Regions from separate parts of the Pseudochrobactrum albidum genome, predicted to be linked through region 2. Evidence: predicted binding sites of a transcription regulator. Region 2 holds the regulator's gene; the other holds the start of a gene.
What was found. The regulator PhoB, encoded in region 2, activates phosphate uptake and scavenging genes when phosphate is short. The targets are predictions, from matches to a motif close to TGTCATNNANCTGTCAT.

Region 1: the regulator PhoB is predicted to act here: its motif matches at 6,015-6,031, upstream of ACSTTO_RS02140 (YdcH family protein).

The regions. Positions count from the first base shown of each region.
Region 1 is NZ_JBPVTR010000016.1:79,277-86,949, reverse strand. Features, by position in the region: gene ACSTTO_RS02185 (N-formylglutamate amidohydrolase) at 1-69, opposite strand, end outside; gene ACSTTO_RS02180 (hypothetical protein) at 259-390, shown strand; gene ACSTTO_RS02175 (DUF1036 domain-containing protein) at 694-1,164, shown strand; gene pyk (pyruvate kinase) at 1,161-2,597, shown strand; gene ACSTTO_RS02165 (tetratricopeptide repeat protein) at 2,674-3,414, opposite strand; gene ykgO (type B 50S ribosomal protein L36) at 3,574-3,699, opposite strand; gene ACSTTO_RS02155 (5-(carboxyamino)imidazole ribonucleotide synthase) at 3,940-5,013, opposite strand; gene purE (5-(carboxyamino)imidazole ribonucleotide mutase) at 5,015-5,521, opposite strand; gene ACSTTO_RS02145 (YdcH family protein) at 5,620-5,823, opposite strand; gene ACSTTO_RS02140 (YdcH family protein) at 6,091-6,273, shown strand; gene ACSTTO_RS02135 (MFS transporter) at 6,533-7,673, opposite strand, start outside.
Region 2 is NZ_JBPVTR010000023.1:174,535-182,207, reverse strand. Features, by position in the region: gene ACSTTO_RS09950 (aminopeptidase) at 1-337, opposite strand, end outside; gene ACSTTO_RS09945 (hypothetical protein) at 576-830, shown strand; gene ACSTTO_RS09940 (cell wall hydrolase) at 954-1,898, opposite strand; gene phoB (phosphate regulon transcriptional regulator PhoB) at 2,465-3,151, opposite strand; gene phoU (phosphate signaling complex protein PhoU) at 3,280-4,002, opposite strand; gene pstB (phosphate ABC transporter ATP-binding protein PstB) at 4,062-4,838, opposite strand; gene pstA (phosphate ABC transporter permease PstA) at 4,934-6,250, opposite strand; gene pstC (phosphate ABC transporter permease subunit PstC) at 6,247-7,673, opposite strand, start outside.

The sequences.
Region 1 (7,673 bases), on a different contig from region 2:
GTCGGCAATCAGCAACAGGCCCTGTGCCGGATTACCGTTAATTATTTCAAAAGGGGAAAAATCTGTCATCCCGCCTCCCTCATTCACCAGTGATGCAGATATAAACAGACTGCATAAAATTGCGAGCAATTTATATGAAGAGGGCATAAGCTTAAAAGTGCTGCACAAAGAAGGCTGGCCTCTTTGTTAGCTGTGCGCTATAGACAAAGTGCTTCTTAAATCGATTTGACCGATGAGGGAGCAAAACCGGTTAAATTCATGACACAGGGTGTATTTTTCTCAGCCTTGGTTGGCTCGGACAGAGAGAATTTGCGCCGCCCTGATGACAGTGAGACGATCTATCTTGTCAAAAAGATTGTTTGCAGCGGAAAACTGCTTGCAGCCTCTTGAGTCTGCCTGCAACTTGCGTGAATTATGCAATTTCGGGATATCCTGCTTTCCTGATAAGAGAGCAATCCTGATCTGATTGTTACCAGCACTGCGTTTATTTGGTTTCATCAGCGCATTATCACCGCCAAAACATGCCAAACGGCTCTGGGCTATGAATAATGCGTAAAAACAAAAATTTAGAGTATTTCATCCTTTTCACAAAAGACTAAGATACTCTAAAATCCTGACACTCCGGTGAGACGAATAATCGTTACACCATGCTGTCATATATAAACAGTACCGTGCGCTGAAAGGTTCTGGCGGATGCGTCTTTATTCTACACTGTCATATTTTCTGGTTCTTGTTTCGGTTACACTCTTTTCTGTTGGCTTTTCGGTGCCGGAGGCGCGCGCTGATTTCCGGGTTTGCAATTCAACGCAAAATCTTATCGGCGTTGCAATCGGCTATCGCGCAAAGAGCGGATGGATAACAGAAGGGTGGTGGCATATTAACGGCTCCAGCTGCAAAACCCTGATCGAGGGGCCGCTGACATCGCGTTATTATTATGTCTATGCCGAGGATTCAGAGGGCGGTGGCCGCTGGGACGGCAAGATTAATATGTGTGTGGCCGAGAATGAATTTAAGATCAATGGCGTGAATGACTGTTTTGCCCGCGGTTATCAGCGCGCCGGTTTTCAGGAATATGATACGGGCGAACAATCAAGCTGGATGGTGCAGCTTACGGATGAGGCACCGGAAGGCACCGCCACTGTGACAGGAACCAATCATCAATGAGACGTGCGCGTAAGGTAAAAATTCTCGCAACACTTGGGCCCGCATCTTCGGAAGAAGCGGTTATTGAAAAATTATTTGAGGCCGGTGCGGATGTTTTCCGTATCAATATGAGCCATGCGGATCATGATTTGATGCGCGAATTGGTGCGCCGTATTCGTAATGTCGAGCGTAAACTTGGCCGCCCGATCGGTATTCTTGCTGATCTGCAAGGCCCAAAACTGCGTGTTGGCAAATTTAAGGATGGCAAGGTTGAACTGGAGCCGGGGCAGAGTTTTACGCTGGATGATGATGAAACAGCAGGCGATGAAACCCGTGTTTATCTTCCGCATCCTGAAATTTTGCAGGCCGTGCAGCCAGGTGACCGCCTGCTCATTGATGATGGCCGCCTGACATTGCAGGCTGAAGCCTGTGATGGCAAATCCATTCGCACCAAGGTTATTTCCGGAACCAGAATTTCCGACCGCAAGGGCGTGAGCCTGCCGGATACAACATTGCCGGTGGGCGCGCTGACAGAAAAAGACCGCCGCGATCTTGATGCTGTCTTGCAGGAAGAAATTGACTGGTTGGCACTCTCCTTTATTCAGCGGCCGGAAGATCTGGCGGAAGTGCGCAAAATTGCCCGCGGCCGCGTGGCGTTAATGTCCAAGATTGAAAAGCCGCAGGCCGTGACCCGCCTTGATGAAATTATTGAATTGTCCGATGCGCTGATGGTTGCCCGCGGTGATCTGGGTGTGGAAATGCCGCTGGAAAGTGTGCCCGGCATTCAAAAACAGATTGTGCGCGCCTGCCGCAAGGCCGGCAAACCGGTTGTGGTTGCAACCCAGATGCTGGAATCAATGATTTCTGCTCCGGTGCCCACCCGTGCGGAGGTGTCGGATGTGGCAACTGCCGTATTTGATGGTGCGGATGCGGTGATGTTATCAGCCGAATCGGCTGCCGGTGATTATCCGGTTGAAGCGGTTTCAACCATGGCGCGGATTGCAGAAAAAGTTGAGCGGGATCCGAATTATCCCTCGATCATCAATAATCAGCGTTCCGAACCGGAAGCAACCGGTGCGGATGCGGTATCTCTGGCTGCCCGTCAGATTGCCACCACGCTCAATCTCTCCGCGATTGTGTGCTACACGGCTTCCGGTACAACCGGCCTCAGAGCCTCGCGTGAACGGCCGATGACGCCCATTATCGCACTCTCACCCGTTGCACAGACCGCACGGCGCTTGTCGGTGGCATGGGGGCTGCATTGCGTGGTAACAGATGATGCCCATGATCTGGAGGATGTGGTTAACCGCGCCTGCAATATCACCTATCAGGAAGGTTTCGGAAAACCGGGAGATCGTGTCATCATTACGGTTGGCGTCCCGCTCAGAACGCCGGGCAATACCAATATGCTGCGTATTGCCTATATCGGCATGGACGGCCTGACAGGAATCTGACTGCTTTTAATGAATTATGTGAACAATCCCTGCTGTTTAGCGGGGATTGTTCTTATCAGATACTCTGTTTGTTATTTCAGATGGCGGTATCGCTTTGCGCTTCTGTGAGCTTGAGCATCTCATCCTGCGCTTCTTTCATCATCGGATAAAAGCTCAAAGCCTGTTTATAAAGGATCAAGGCGGCTTTGCTTTTGCCGGTTTCGCGCAGTAAGGTCGCATAATTGACCAAAATATCAAAATTGCGCGGCTCCAGAATCATCGCCTGACGGATATCTTTAAGTGCAGATGTCAGTTCGTTGCGGCGCAGATGCAGCCTTGCCCTCAACTGCCACACCGTGGCATTGTTTGGGCGCTGCGCCATAACCTCATCAATAAAATCCTGAGCCTCGGCATATCGCGCTTGATTCAGCGCCGTTTCTGCCCAGCGCAGCATCAGATCAAGACTGTCGCTGCCGGTGCGGGCAAAGCTCTGTCGTAAACGGCTTGCGAGCTTATGCGATTTTTCTGCCGAGGTTGTTTTGCGCAATTGTTCAAAAAGTTCGTCTTGTTCCCTGATGCGGATTTCTGCAAGCGTCCCTGCCGTCTCCACTTCAGGATTGCGGGTTTTTTCCGGCGTTTTTTGTGCGTCTGTTTTCGCTGTTGTTGATTTCAGCGGCACAGGCTTTGCCGCATCAGGAATAGTGATTGCCGGCGGCATAGGTTGTAATGGGGGTTGTGACGGGGGGTGTAACGGTACATTTTCGGTATTTTCCGCAGCATTTTGTGCAAATGCAAAACCCGTACAGGCCGATATTGCCAGCACTGTTATCAAGGACAAGAAGAGAGAGGCGCCGTTGTTTTTCATGCCATTATTATAGTGTCAAAGACGGCTGATAAAAGGCAAAAAACAGCGCCGGTAAATCAATACCGGCGCTGTTTGAAACTTTTCAACCATGCTGTTATGCACTTGGCTTAAAGCCAGGCACCGCCTAATTCATTAACCCTGACGGGCTTTAAAGCGAGGAGCAGTTTTGTTGATAATATAAACGCGGCCCTTACGACGAACGAGCTGGCAGTCACGATGACGGCCTTTAAGCGCTTTAAGCGAATTCTTGATCTTCATAGTACTCACCAATTGTTGGCCCTTGCGGGGCATATTCCTGAAACGTGTCTCATCTCAAAAGAAACGCCGCGCCCGTTCCAGCTCTTTGTTTCTCAACATGCCTTATCTCCCAAACCGGTTCCCGTATCTGGGAGCATATTTCCGGACGAGCCAAAGAGCACGCTTGAATGGTTGTGGCGAGATAGCCGGTGAATGGGGCAATTGTCAACCTTTGATGCGAAAAGAACCCGTTAAACAATGTTATTTTTCACTTTTTATGCGTGTGACATGCCCCATTTTACGCCCTGGCCTTGCCTCTGCCTTGCCATAGAGATGCAGCACCGCATCCGATTCTGCCAGAATCGCAGGAACCTGTAACACATCATCACCGATCAGGTTCTGCATCACACAATCGCTATGGCGGCGTGTATCGCCAAGAGGCAAACCGGCAACAGCACGAATATGCTGCTCAAACTGCGAAACGGCACAGGCCGCCTCTGTCCAATGGCCGGAATTATGGACACGCGGCGCAAACTCATTGGCTATGACCGAGCCGTCATCCAGCACAAAAAATTCAAAACCGAGAACCCCGACATAATCCAGTGCATGAAGCAGCTTATGTGCAGCCCGCGCACAGGCAACGGCTGTGTCAGTGCTGATAGCGGCCGGAACGGCGGATGTGTCAAGAATGCCGTTTTTGTGTATATTTTCCGTAATGTCATAAAGGCGCACATTGCCCGCCTTATCACGGGCGGCAATCACCGAGACTTCGCGCGTAAATTCTACAAAACCTTCCAGAATCGCCGGTGCGTTCCTGATTGTGCCAACAGCCTGTGCGGCTGCTTCATTATCAAGGCCTGTAAGACGCACCTGCCCCTTGCCATCATAGCCAAAGCGGCGCGTTTTCAAAATGCCCCGTTCTCCCAGGGCGCTGAGGGCTGCGATGAGATCTTGCACATCATCAACAATGCGCCATGGCGCTGTTGCAATGCCGCTCTCATTGAGAAACTGCTTTTCAGCAACACGATCCTGCGATATTTCCAGCGCCAATGGCGGCGGATAGACGATAGTTTGTGTTGCCAGAAATTGTGCGGCTTCCACCGGCACATTTTCAAATTCATAAGTAACAACATCACAAGCCTCAGCCAGTGCCTGCAGGGCTGAGCGGTCATCATAGGCCGCGGTAATCTGGCGGTTAGCCACTTGTGCAGCGGGGCAATCTTCCTGCGGCTCCAGAATGATGGTTTTAAAACCAAGACGCGCCGCTGCCATAGCCAGCATGCGCCCAAGCTGCCCGCCGCCGATAATGCCGATTGTTGATCCTGCCTGCAGCATTTCAATCCTCATCTTTCGGGGTCAGGGCCACCGCGTCAGTCTGGCCTTGGCGATAGGCATCCAGACGATCTGCCAGCGGTTTGTCATGCAATGCCAGAACAGCGGCCGCCAGCAAAGCGGCATTGCTTGCACCGGCATTGCCAATTGCCAGTGTGCCTACAGGAATACCTGCAGGCATCTGCACAATGGAAAGCAGCGAATCCTGTCCGGACAAGGCTTTGGATTGCACCGGCACGCCAAAAACCGGCAGCGGTGTCATTGCCGCCACCATGCCGGGCAAATGGGCAGCGCCGCCTGCACCGGCGATAATCACCTGAAACCCCTGATCGCGTGCGGTTTTGGCAAATTCAACCATACGATCCGGCGTGCGATGCGCGGAAACAATGCGGGCATCATAGGCAATGCCAAGGTTATCCAGCACATGAGCGGCATGGCGCATGGTTGGCCAGTCTGACTGGCTGCCCATAATAATCGCGACTTTCGGAGCGGTGGAGCTGTGATCAGCCATAAAATATCCTGTCCTGTGCGTTTGCTGCAAAAATAACAAGTGTCAGCTTTTATATAAAAGCCGGTTCAGAATGATCCGGGGTTTTAAGAGATCAATAATCAGGCAATAATATCGGGTATGATCTTGTCTTCCAGTTTGGTGAGCTGATCCTTGATGGCCAGCTTTTTCTTTTTCATACGCTGAATGCTGAGCTGGTCGCAGCCCGTTTGCATCATGGCATTGATGGCAAGGTCAAAATCCGTGTGTTCCTGGCGTAATTTGGCAACGGAGAGGCGAATTTCAGCTTGTTCCTGATCGGCCATGGCATGTTCCATTTGATCTGTCTGTGAGGGAGAAATACCTGTGCCGGCACGCCCGCCTTAGCGGGTAACGGTTTTTCGGAAATGTGCCGGGTGGTTTATTCCGCTCTTTTTCATCTCTGCCCTAGCATAAAATTGCTAAAGTTGAAATGCGCCAATTATGAATTCGACATTGCTGAAAACTCATGTCAGACTGTCATTGTTTTGTCACAGTCCGGCTCAAAGCTGACAGGGCAAATGATAATGATGCGTAAGTACAAAGGAGAAGCAATAATGGCACTTGAATCCCATCTTGCCTCATTGGAAAAGAAGCATGATGCACTGGAGAAGGAAATTTCCGATGCCGCAGCATTGCCAGCTACCGATACGCTGACGATCACAGATCTTAAACGCAAAAAGCTTTATCTGAAGGAACAGATTGAAAAGCTTAAAAACCAGGTCACCCGACATTAAAACCTGTGCGCCTGTATCCCCTTACAAGCAGCAACAGACAGAACCGCCGGCAGGGCAGGCTCTGAGAGATGAGGTGCAGGCTGCGAGGCCGGCCCGCACCGGATTTATTATTTTATGCTCAATATCGTGATACATAGCGCGAGATCGTGATGCATAGTGCGGGCAGCCAATCGCTGCCAATAAACAAGTTCTGGCAATAAATCTGCCTGAGCATGATAATCGCGCATATTTATACCGGTTACAGGTCTTTTTCTTTGCCTTAATCTTTCTGCTCATCTTCAGCCTTGCTCTCTTGAGCGCTCTCAGAGCGCGGATCAAGCAAGACGCTTTCCTGTGTTGCAGGGCGCTCTGCAGCCATGCTCTGGAATTGTTCTTTTTCCGATGGCAGCGGTGAAGCACGCTTGCGTGAGCGCAGCATGGCATAACCGGCGATTGATAAATGCGACAAGGCTGTAATCAGAAACAATGCCGATGGCCATAAGGAGCTCATGGCCTGAGCGGCAATCAGTGGCCCGAGTATGGTGCCAAAACCATAAAGCAGCAGCAAACCGCCGGAGACCTTGACGAAAGTTTCCGGTGTGGCATGGTCATTGGCATGGGCAACCGCCACCGGATAAATCGCATAGGCCAATGCGCCGTAAGATGCGGTCATAATAAGAATGAGAGTGTCGCTTTTGGGGGCAGTCAGAAAAAGCAGAAAACCGGTAAAGGCCGCAGCACCGGCAACGCCGGCCATGACATAGCGGCGGTCAATACGATCTGAAAAGCGCCCGACAGGGATTTGCATGATTGCACCTGCGGCAATTGTAGCGCTGACCATGAGTGCAATTGTGGTGGTGCCGATGCCGCTGAGCGAGCCGAATACCGCACCAAGCGTGCCCCATGCGCCATTGGCGATGCCGATCAGGATAACGCTGACAAAGGCAACCGGAGAATTATTATAGAGTTTTTTCAGGTCGAGCTGCACTTCAGAAAGAGGGCGCGGGGATGAGGCCTTGGAAGCTGCCGTAGGCAGCAGGGAGAGGCAAAAAAAGATTGCGGCAATCATGAACAGCGATTCATCCCTGACATTGCCGGTGGTTACCAGCATTTGCCCGGTCATCACGGCTCCATAATTCACCATCATATAAAGGCCGAAAATGCTGCCACGTGTTTCATTGGTGGCTTTTTCATTGAGCCAGCTTTCAATCACCATAAATACGCCGGCCATCGCAAAACCTGTGCCTGCACGCAGGATTACCCAAATTGTCGCGTCAACCATGAGGCCTGTGAGCAGCACAATAACGGCGGCAGAAGAAGCAAAAAAGCCAAAAGCGCGCACATGTCCGGCACGGCGCACAAGACGGGGTGCCAAAATACAGCCTGCCACAAAACCGCCTGCCCAGGTGGTGCCGATCAGA
Region 2 (7,673 bases):
CAACAGCCAGACGTGCCGCTCCCTGTGCATAGGCCTTGGCCATGCCCTGATAAAGCCAGTCGCCAGCGCGATCAAAGCTTTCATCCGGCGCATATTGAAAGCGTGCCAGCGCCATTTCCTCATCAGAAAAAAACGGTGTTACAAGCCCTGCGCCGGCCTTATAGGCATGTTCCGCAATCCGCCTTACCAGCGGCAGCGCCGCAACCGGCGCGGTGATCACCAGATCCTGCCCTTTTTGCAATTGCAAGCCAACCTTAACGGCAACTTCAGCCAGCTTATCCAGCTTGACCGGATCAATAATTGCATCAGCAGGATTAGGACAGCTCAATTCTGACATAAGACTCTCCGCTTTTTTTCATCTGTTACCACAGATACTCCCGCCCGCCCGATCCGGCCAGCCCCTGAAACAGGATTTTACGCATCCGCTCCGCATCTATGCCTTGTTTTAAACGTAATATGCGATGATCTATAGCCAGCCAAAAGAAACAGCGTTAATATATCTATAGCCATATTTATCGGGGCACATAATGAACCGAATTATCAATATCATACATCCGGCCACAACGCACAGGCTCATGTCAGGATTGTTTGCGGCTGTTTTGCTTGCAACCATTGCGGGCTGCACGACACTAACACCTGAACAGCAGCGTGCAGAGGATGAAAGAGCCTGCCTCAGCTATGGCTTTAAACCCAAGACAGAAGCCATGGCCAATTGTCTGTTACAACTTCATCTGGATCGCCGTGCCGATATTCGCGCATGGCAAAATGACCGGCCGCAATTTTCCACCCCAATGGTGATTTATCAGCCAATGGTCGTATCACATCCGTGAAATCAACGCATTTCAGTTCTATAAAAGCACTGAAATGCCATATCCCTTTGTTTTGAAATATTATTTAACCGAAAAATCGCCCTGATCTTCGCGTATACATGCTTTGTCTGATCCGGAAACCGATCAGAAGACCGGCTCGGGCCGGTCTTGTGCCAGCAATAATGCGCCAATGGCATCAACTTTCTGCCTGTTTACCCCGTCAACCCCTGCAAAAGCATTTTGTGCTGAAGCAACAACGGGTTTGGTCTCAAAAGGCAATTGTGCCGGTACCGGCAATTTGTTTTCCGGCATATGATAAGCAAGCTGAACCGCGGTTTCTTCCGTTCTTGTCGTGGCAGACAGGCCTGCAGGAACCGGCGCCAATCGCGGTTGTCCGGCAGAGGCCACCATAACCGGCGCGGCAGCAGGCAGACGATCTCCTTTACCGGTTGTGACATCATATATGCTTTCCGGCATGGACTGGTTCTTCGGCTCATAGGCAGCGGCAAGATTATAAGGTGTATCCGGCAGCGGTGATTCAAGCGTACCGTCTCTGCGGCGCTTTTCATAAAAAGAATTACCGCCGGCAACCAACACATAATGCATATTTTTATATGGGAATTTCAAACCGGCCGTATGGAAAAACATGGCATTTTTCAACTTCGGATGCCGCTCCCCCTTCAACACGGCATCTGCTGCTTCCCGCACATCCGGCAAGGCTTTTGAATTCATCGCACGGGTCATAACACCGGGTGCAAACTGATTTTTCTGCCCGACTACGCCGCAAATTGTATCGGGATATTTTTCAGAGATCAGCCGGTTCATCACCACAGTGCCCACGGCAACAAGGCCATCGCGGCTGGAGCGGGCAGATTCAAAAAACATTGCACGCTCAAGGCATTCCCGATCTTTGGCAGTATAGGTATAGGTTTTCTTACCGTTACGGATTGTTACGCCTGATTCTGTGGCCGCGCTTGCGTTTTTATCCGGTTTGGAACCTGTCGATGTTGTGGTGCAGCCCGCGAGAATAAAAGGCGTGGCAACCAGCGCACCGATAAACAGTGTTTTCGCTAGATAAGAGCGTTTCAACGGTTCATCCTTATCAACAATGACTCACCCAAGCGGAACGCCTGCAATATTCAGACATATTCACGACAATCAGGTTTTAATAAAAGCTGCATAAAGCTCACTGCATATTTAGGCCAAATGAAGGCAAATAGCCGTTTTTTTTGCACCTGAAAGCTTTAACGGGATCGGTTAAAATTTATATCTCCAAAATGCGCCCCAATAGTTAACAGCTTGTTAATACTTAATTTTAAAATGTCACAAAATGGAGCAGCCCATATCTGACCGCAAAAAATATCAGGAAGATCAATCCTTGAAGCTGACATCAACCTGCTGCATTTGCGGTGCGATCGTGCCATATTTCATGAAAAATACGAAAAAATCACCACCGCATGCAATAAAATCCGCGCTGCCCGCCCGCCCTCATATTTTATAACAGGGTGTCATAAAATAATGTATTTCAGTGATTATCAGTGAAGATGCGGCTTAACGATTTGCCACTATGCAGGTAACGGGAATCAAAAAAACCGGCACGAAAGATCCGCACCGGTTATTTTTGCAATTTTACAATTCCATCAATCCGGCAAAAATCAGCCAAAAGCATAGCCCGCACCACGCACGGTGCGAATCGGATCGGCCTCACGCCCTGTATTAATGGCCTTGCGCAGACGGCCGATATGCACATCCACCGTGCGGTCATCAACATAAATATCGCGCCCCCAGATCCCGTCCAGCAATTGGGTGCGCGAGAACACGCGCCCGGGCGCCATCATGAAATATTCCAGCAAGCGAAATTCTGTAGGCCCAAGCTTGATTTCACGCTCCTTGCGATAAACACGGTGTTGCTGACGATCAAGCACAATCTCGCCGACTTTTAGAACATGAGACAAAACACTTGGATTTGCACGGCGCAACATTGCCTTGATACGCGCCAAAAGCTCGGGCGTGGAAAACGGTTTGACCACATAATCATCAGCGCCAACAGCAAGGCCGCGCACACGCTCGGATTCTTCACCGCGGGCTGTCAGCATAATAATCGGCAGTCTTTCGGTTTCTGCCCGCTGGCGCAAACGGCGGCACAGCTCTATGCCTGAAACACCGGGGAGCATCCAATCCAGCACCAGAAGATCCGGTACATTTTCACGCAAATGGATTTCAGCCTCATCACCGCGCAGGATTGTATCAACCTGATAGCCCTCGGCCTCAAGATTATAGCGCAGCAATTCGCTGATGGCTTCTTCGTCTTCAACAACCGCTATTCTTGGCGTATGTGACATTGCTTATCCATTATTCATCTAGACATAAGGGGGCATTTGCCCTCCGGATCATCCGGAAGGCAGGACTTAACCTGTTCTCATTTGCAACGCTTAAAAGCGCCGCTTACGGGCCATTCAGGCAGAATGGCCTAGTTTTTATGCAGATCATCCAGCACAACATCATGGCTCAGATCATCCTTGGGACGATCCGGCGGCATTTGATTGCCGGTAACAATATAATAAACCGTCTCGGCAATATTGGTGGCGTGGTCGCCAATGCGCTCAATATTCTTGGCGCAGAACAAAAGATGGGTACAGGCTGTAATATTACGCGGATCTTCCATCATATAGGTCAGAAGCTCGCGGAACAGCGATGTATACATCGCATCAATCTCATCATCCCGGTCGCGTACAATATTAATCTGGTTAACCGAGCGCGTTGCATAGGCATCCAGCACATCCTTAAGCTGGGTGCGGGCAAGCTCGGCCAGCGTTTCCAGGCCACGATAGAGCTTAACCGACTGGCGGGTTTCAGAAACAGCCACCACGCGTTTGGCAATATTTTTACCCATATCGCCCACGCGCTCCAAATCGGCGGAAATACGGATAGCGCCAATAATTTCACGCAGATCAACTGCCATAGGCTGACGTTTGGCAATAATCATAATCGCCTTTTCGCCAATCTCACGCTCACCGGCATCGAGGATAAGATCCTCAGAAATTACGCGTTGTGCCAATGCATTATCAGCCGTTACAATCGCCTTAATAGACTGCTCAACCATACGCTCTGCATGGCCACCCATTTCGGCAATCTTGCGCGCAAGAAATTTCAGCTCTTCATCATAGGATGTAACCGTATGCTGTGACGGCATGGAGATTTCCTTATCCTTCATAAAACTGACCTGACAGTTCAAAACCTTTTCAGACAGATTTAGCCGAAACGGCCGGTGATATAATCCTGAGTGCGTTTTTCTTTTGGTGCAGTGAACATCATATCCGTATCTCCCACCTCAACCAAATTTCCTAAATGGAACATTGCCGTTGTCTGGGAAATACGTGCAGCCTGCTGCATGGAATGCGTGACGATGACAATTGTATAATCGCGGCGCAATTCATCAATAAGCTCCTCCACCTTGGCCGTTGCAATCGGATCAAGTGCTGAACATGGCTCATCCATCAGGATAACTTCGGGGCTCACCGCAATGGCGCGGGCAATACAAAGGCGTTGCTGCTGCCCTCCGGACAGGCCGGTACCGGCATCATTGAGGCGATCCTTCACCTCTTCCCAAAGGCTTGCACCACGCAGGCTTTTCTCAACAATCGCATCCAGATCAGCGCGGCTGCGGGCAAGGCCGTGAATACGCGGGCCGTAGGCAACATTTTCATAGATCGATTTCGGGAACGGATTGGGCTTCTGAAACACCATGCCCACGCGTGCACGCAGTTCCACCACGTCAATCTTTGGATCATAAATATCCTCGCCATCCAGCGTAATCCTACCTTCCACGCGGCAACCTTCAATCGTATCATTCATACGATTAAGCGAACGCAGAAATGTGGACTTGCCGCAGCCGGAAGGGCCGATCAGCGCCGTAACGCTGTTTTCCTCAATATCCAGGTCAACGCCGTGCAAAGCCTGTTTTTCACCGTAGAAAACCTTGACCTTGTCGCCGCGCATTTTAATTTTTTTATCAGGCAAGGCGTTCATCTTTTCTCCGAGTGTTTTTTCCAATGTATAATCATTCATCAGGTTCATGATCGCGTCTCCGGCTCACACTTAAGCTTTTTTCGCTTTGCTCAAGGTTACCATCTGCGCTCAAAACGGCGGCGCAGGATAATGGCAGCAATATTCATCACAGCGAGAAACAGGAGCAGCACAATAATTGCACCTGATGTCCGCTCCACAAAAGCACGTTCTGCTTCATTCGCCCACATGAAAATCTGTACCGGCAATGCGGTTGCAGGATCCATAGGGGTAACAGGCGCATTGGCAACAAAAGCCACCATACCAATCAGAAGCAGCGGAGCTGTCTCACCCAGAGCCTGCGCAAGACCAATAATTGTGCCGGTGAGAATACCGGGCGCGGCCAGCGGCAATACATGATGAAACACCATCTGCGTTTTTGAAGCGCCAAGCCCCAAAGCGGCGGCACGGATTGACGGCGGCACGGCACGCAGCGCCGCACGGGTTGCAATGATAATTGTCGGCAGGGTCATCAGGCTTAAAACCAGACCGCCAACCAGCGATGCAGAGCGGGGCAAACCAAAGAAATTGATGAAAACCGCAAGCCCCAGCAAGCCGAATACAATAGAAGGCACTGCCGCAAGATTATTAATATTCACCTCAATAATATCGGTGAAACGGTTTTTACGGGCATATTCTTCCAGATAAATCGAGGCTGCAACACCGATCGGCAGGGCAAAAACCAACACGATCAGCATCATATAAAGCGAGCCGATCAATGCAACGCCAAGGCCGGATGTTTCCGGACGGCTGGAAGCGCCGAAGGTGAACAGGCCGGTATTGAAAGCCTTGCGCATCATGCCCTCGTCTTTCAGCGTTTTCATCCAGCCAAGCTGCAGATCCGAGACCTTGCGCTTGCTCTGGTCAACTGAAAGATCAATCTGGCCTTTATTGGCAGAATCAATATCAGCGGCAGCAAGAACGGTGATGGTTTGCGTTGTACCGATCAATGCCGGATTACCGGTTACCATTTCACGCAACTGAATACGCACACCATCCGAATAAAACCGGGTGAGATCGCGCATTGCCGCACGATTGGATTTATCCACACCAAGTTTTTCAGCAAGGGCATTGCGCACCAGCAACGGATAATTGGCAGTAATCAGCACATTTGGATTAACCTGGCGCTGATTATTCGGATCAATCACCTGCTGATCCAGCAAAACCGGAATTTCAATAACAGTCTGCTGAAAGGCCGTGTAACCTTTAGAGATAACCGAATAAAACAATGCGCAGAGAAAGAAGATGCCGATTGCAATTGCCAGCACGCCATAAAGGCGGAACCGGCGCTCTGCTGCATAGCGGCGTTTAAGCCCTATATCGCGGCGGGCGGGGGCTGCTGATACAGCCTTGGGAGAAAAAACAGCTTCGCTCATTCATATTGCTCCCGATATTTGCGCACGATGTACAGGGCAAAGATATTCATCAACAATGTCAGGAAAAACAGGGTGATACCCAGTGCAAAAGCCACCAGTGTCTGCGGCGAGTTGAACTCAAGATCACCGGTCAGCTGATTGACGATTTTCACGGTGATTGTCGTCATTGCCTCAAACGGATTGATGGTAAGATTGGCGGCAACACCGGCAGCGAGAACCACAATCATGGTCTCACCAATCGCACGGGAGGCTGTCAGCAGCAGCGCGCCCACAATTCCGGGCAGAGCGGCAGGCAGAATAACCCGCTTAATCGTCTCGGAACGGGTGGCGCCAAGCCCCAGTGAGCCATCCCGCAAAGAGCGCGGCACCGCGGTGATAATATCGTCAGACAGGGAAGAGACAAACGGGATCAGCATAACCCCCATGACCAGACCAGCGGTGAGCACGCTCTGCGCCATGATAAAACCCTGACCACCGGAAAGCGCCGCACTCAAATCCCGCAGGAACGGGCCAACCGCAACCAGCGCAAAGAAACCATAGACAATTGTGGGAATGCCGGCCAGCACTTCCAAAAGCGGCTTGATAACAGCGCGTGTTTTGGGGCCTGCATATTCAGACATATAAATAGCCGCGAACAGACCAACCGGCACGGCAAAAATCATTGCCACCAGCGCGATATAAAGTGTACCGGCAAGCAGCGGGATAAGGCCGAACTGGCCGTGAGAATCGGCAGCGCCGGCGGCTGCAAAGCGCGGATCCCACACTGTGCCGAAAAAGAATTCAGCGGGCGGAACCGCACTGAAAAAGTTAATGGTTTGAAACAGCATTGAAAAAACAATGCCGACAGTGGTGAGAATGGCAATCGTGGAAGCGGCAATAAGCCCCCACAAAACAATGCGCTCCACATTATTGCGGGCACGCACAGAAGGGGAAATGGTCATCCAGCCAAAGATCAGTCCGGCAAGGGCAAGAGCAATTGTCACCCATCCGCGCAGGCCGGAAGACAGCTCATCAGCCTTGTTCCATTTGACGGCAATCGGCACCATCACATCCTGGCCCTCTGTTGCAAGCGCAACACCTTTGCCGGCCAGAAGACGGCGCACATCCGCATAGGTTTGCGGCAGAGTTTCCAGTTCCCGCGCATCAAGACGCTTCAGCCCGCCAGCCAGGCTTTTAACCATGCCAAGCGACAGACTCTCGCTGTAATTTTCAGAATGACCGAGGCTGTCATGCAATTGCGATTTTGCAGATTGTTCCAGATAAATATCTGCACTCACAGACCAGATAACAAGCACAATAAGTGCCGGAAGCACTGTCAGGGAGAACGCCCACCATCCATGATAATGCGGGCGCGAATGTGGCCTGGTTTTGCCCTCTCCGGTATCTGCCCCGGCATTTAATTGTGCAATTGCCTTGCCACGCC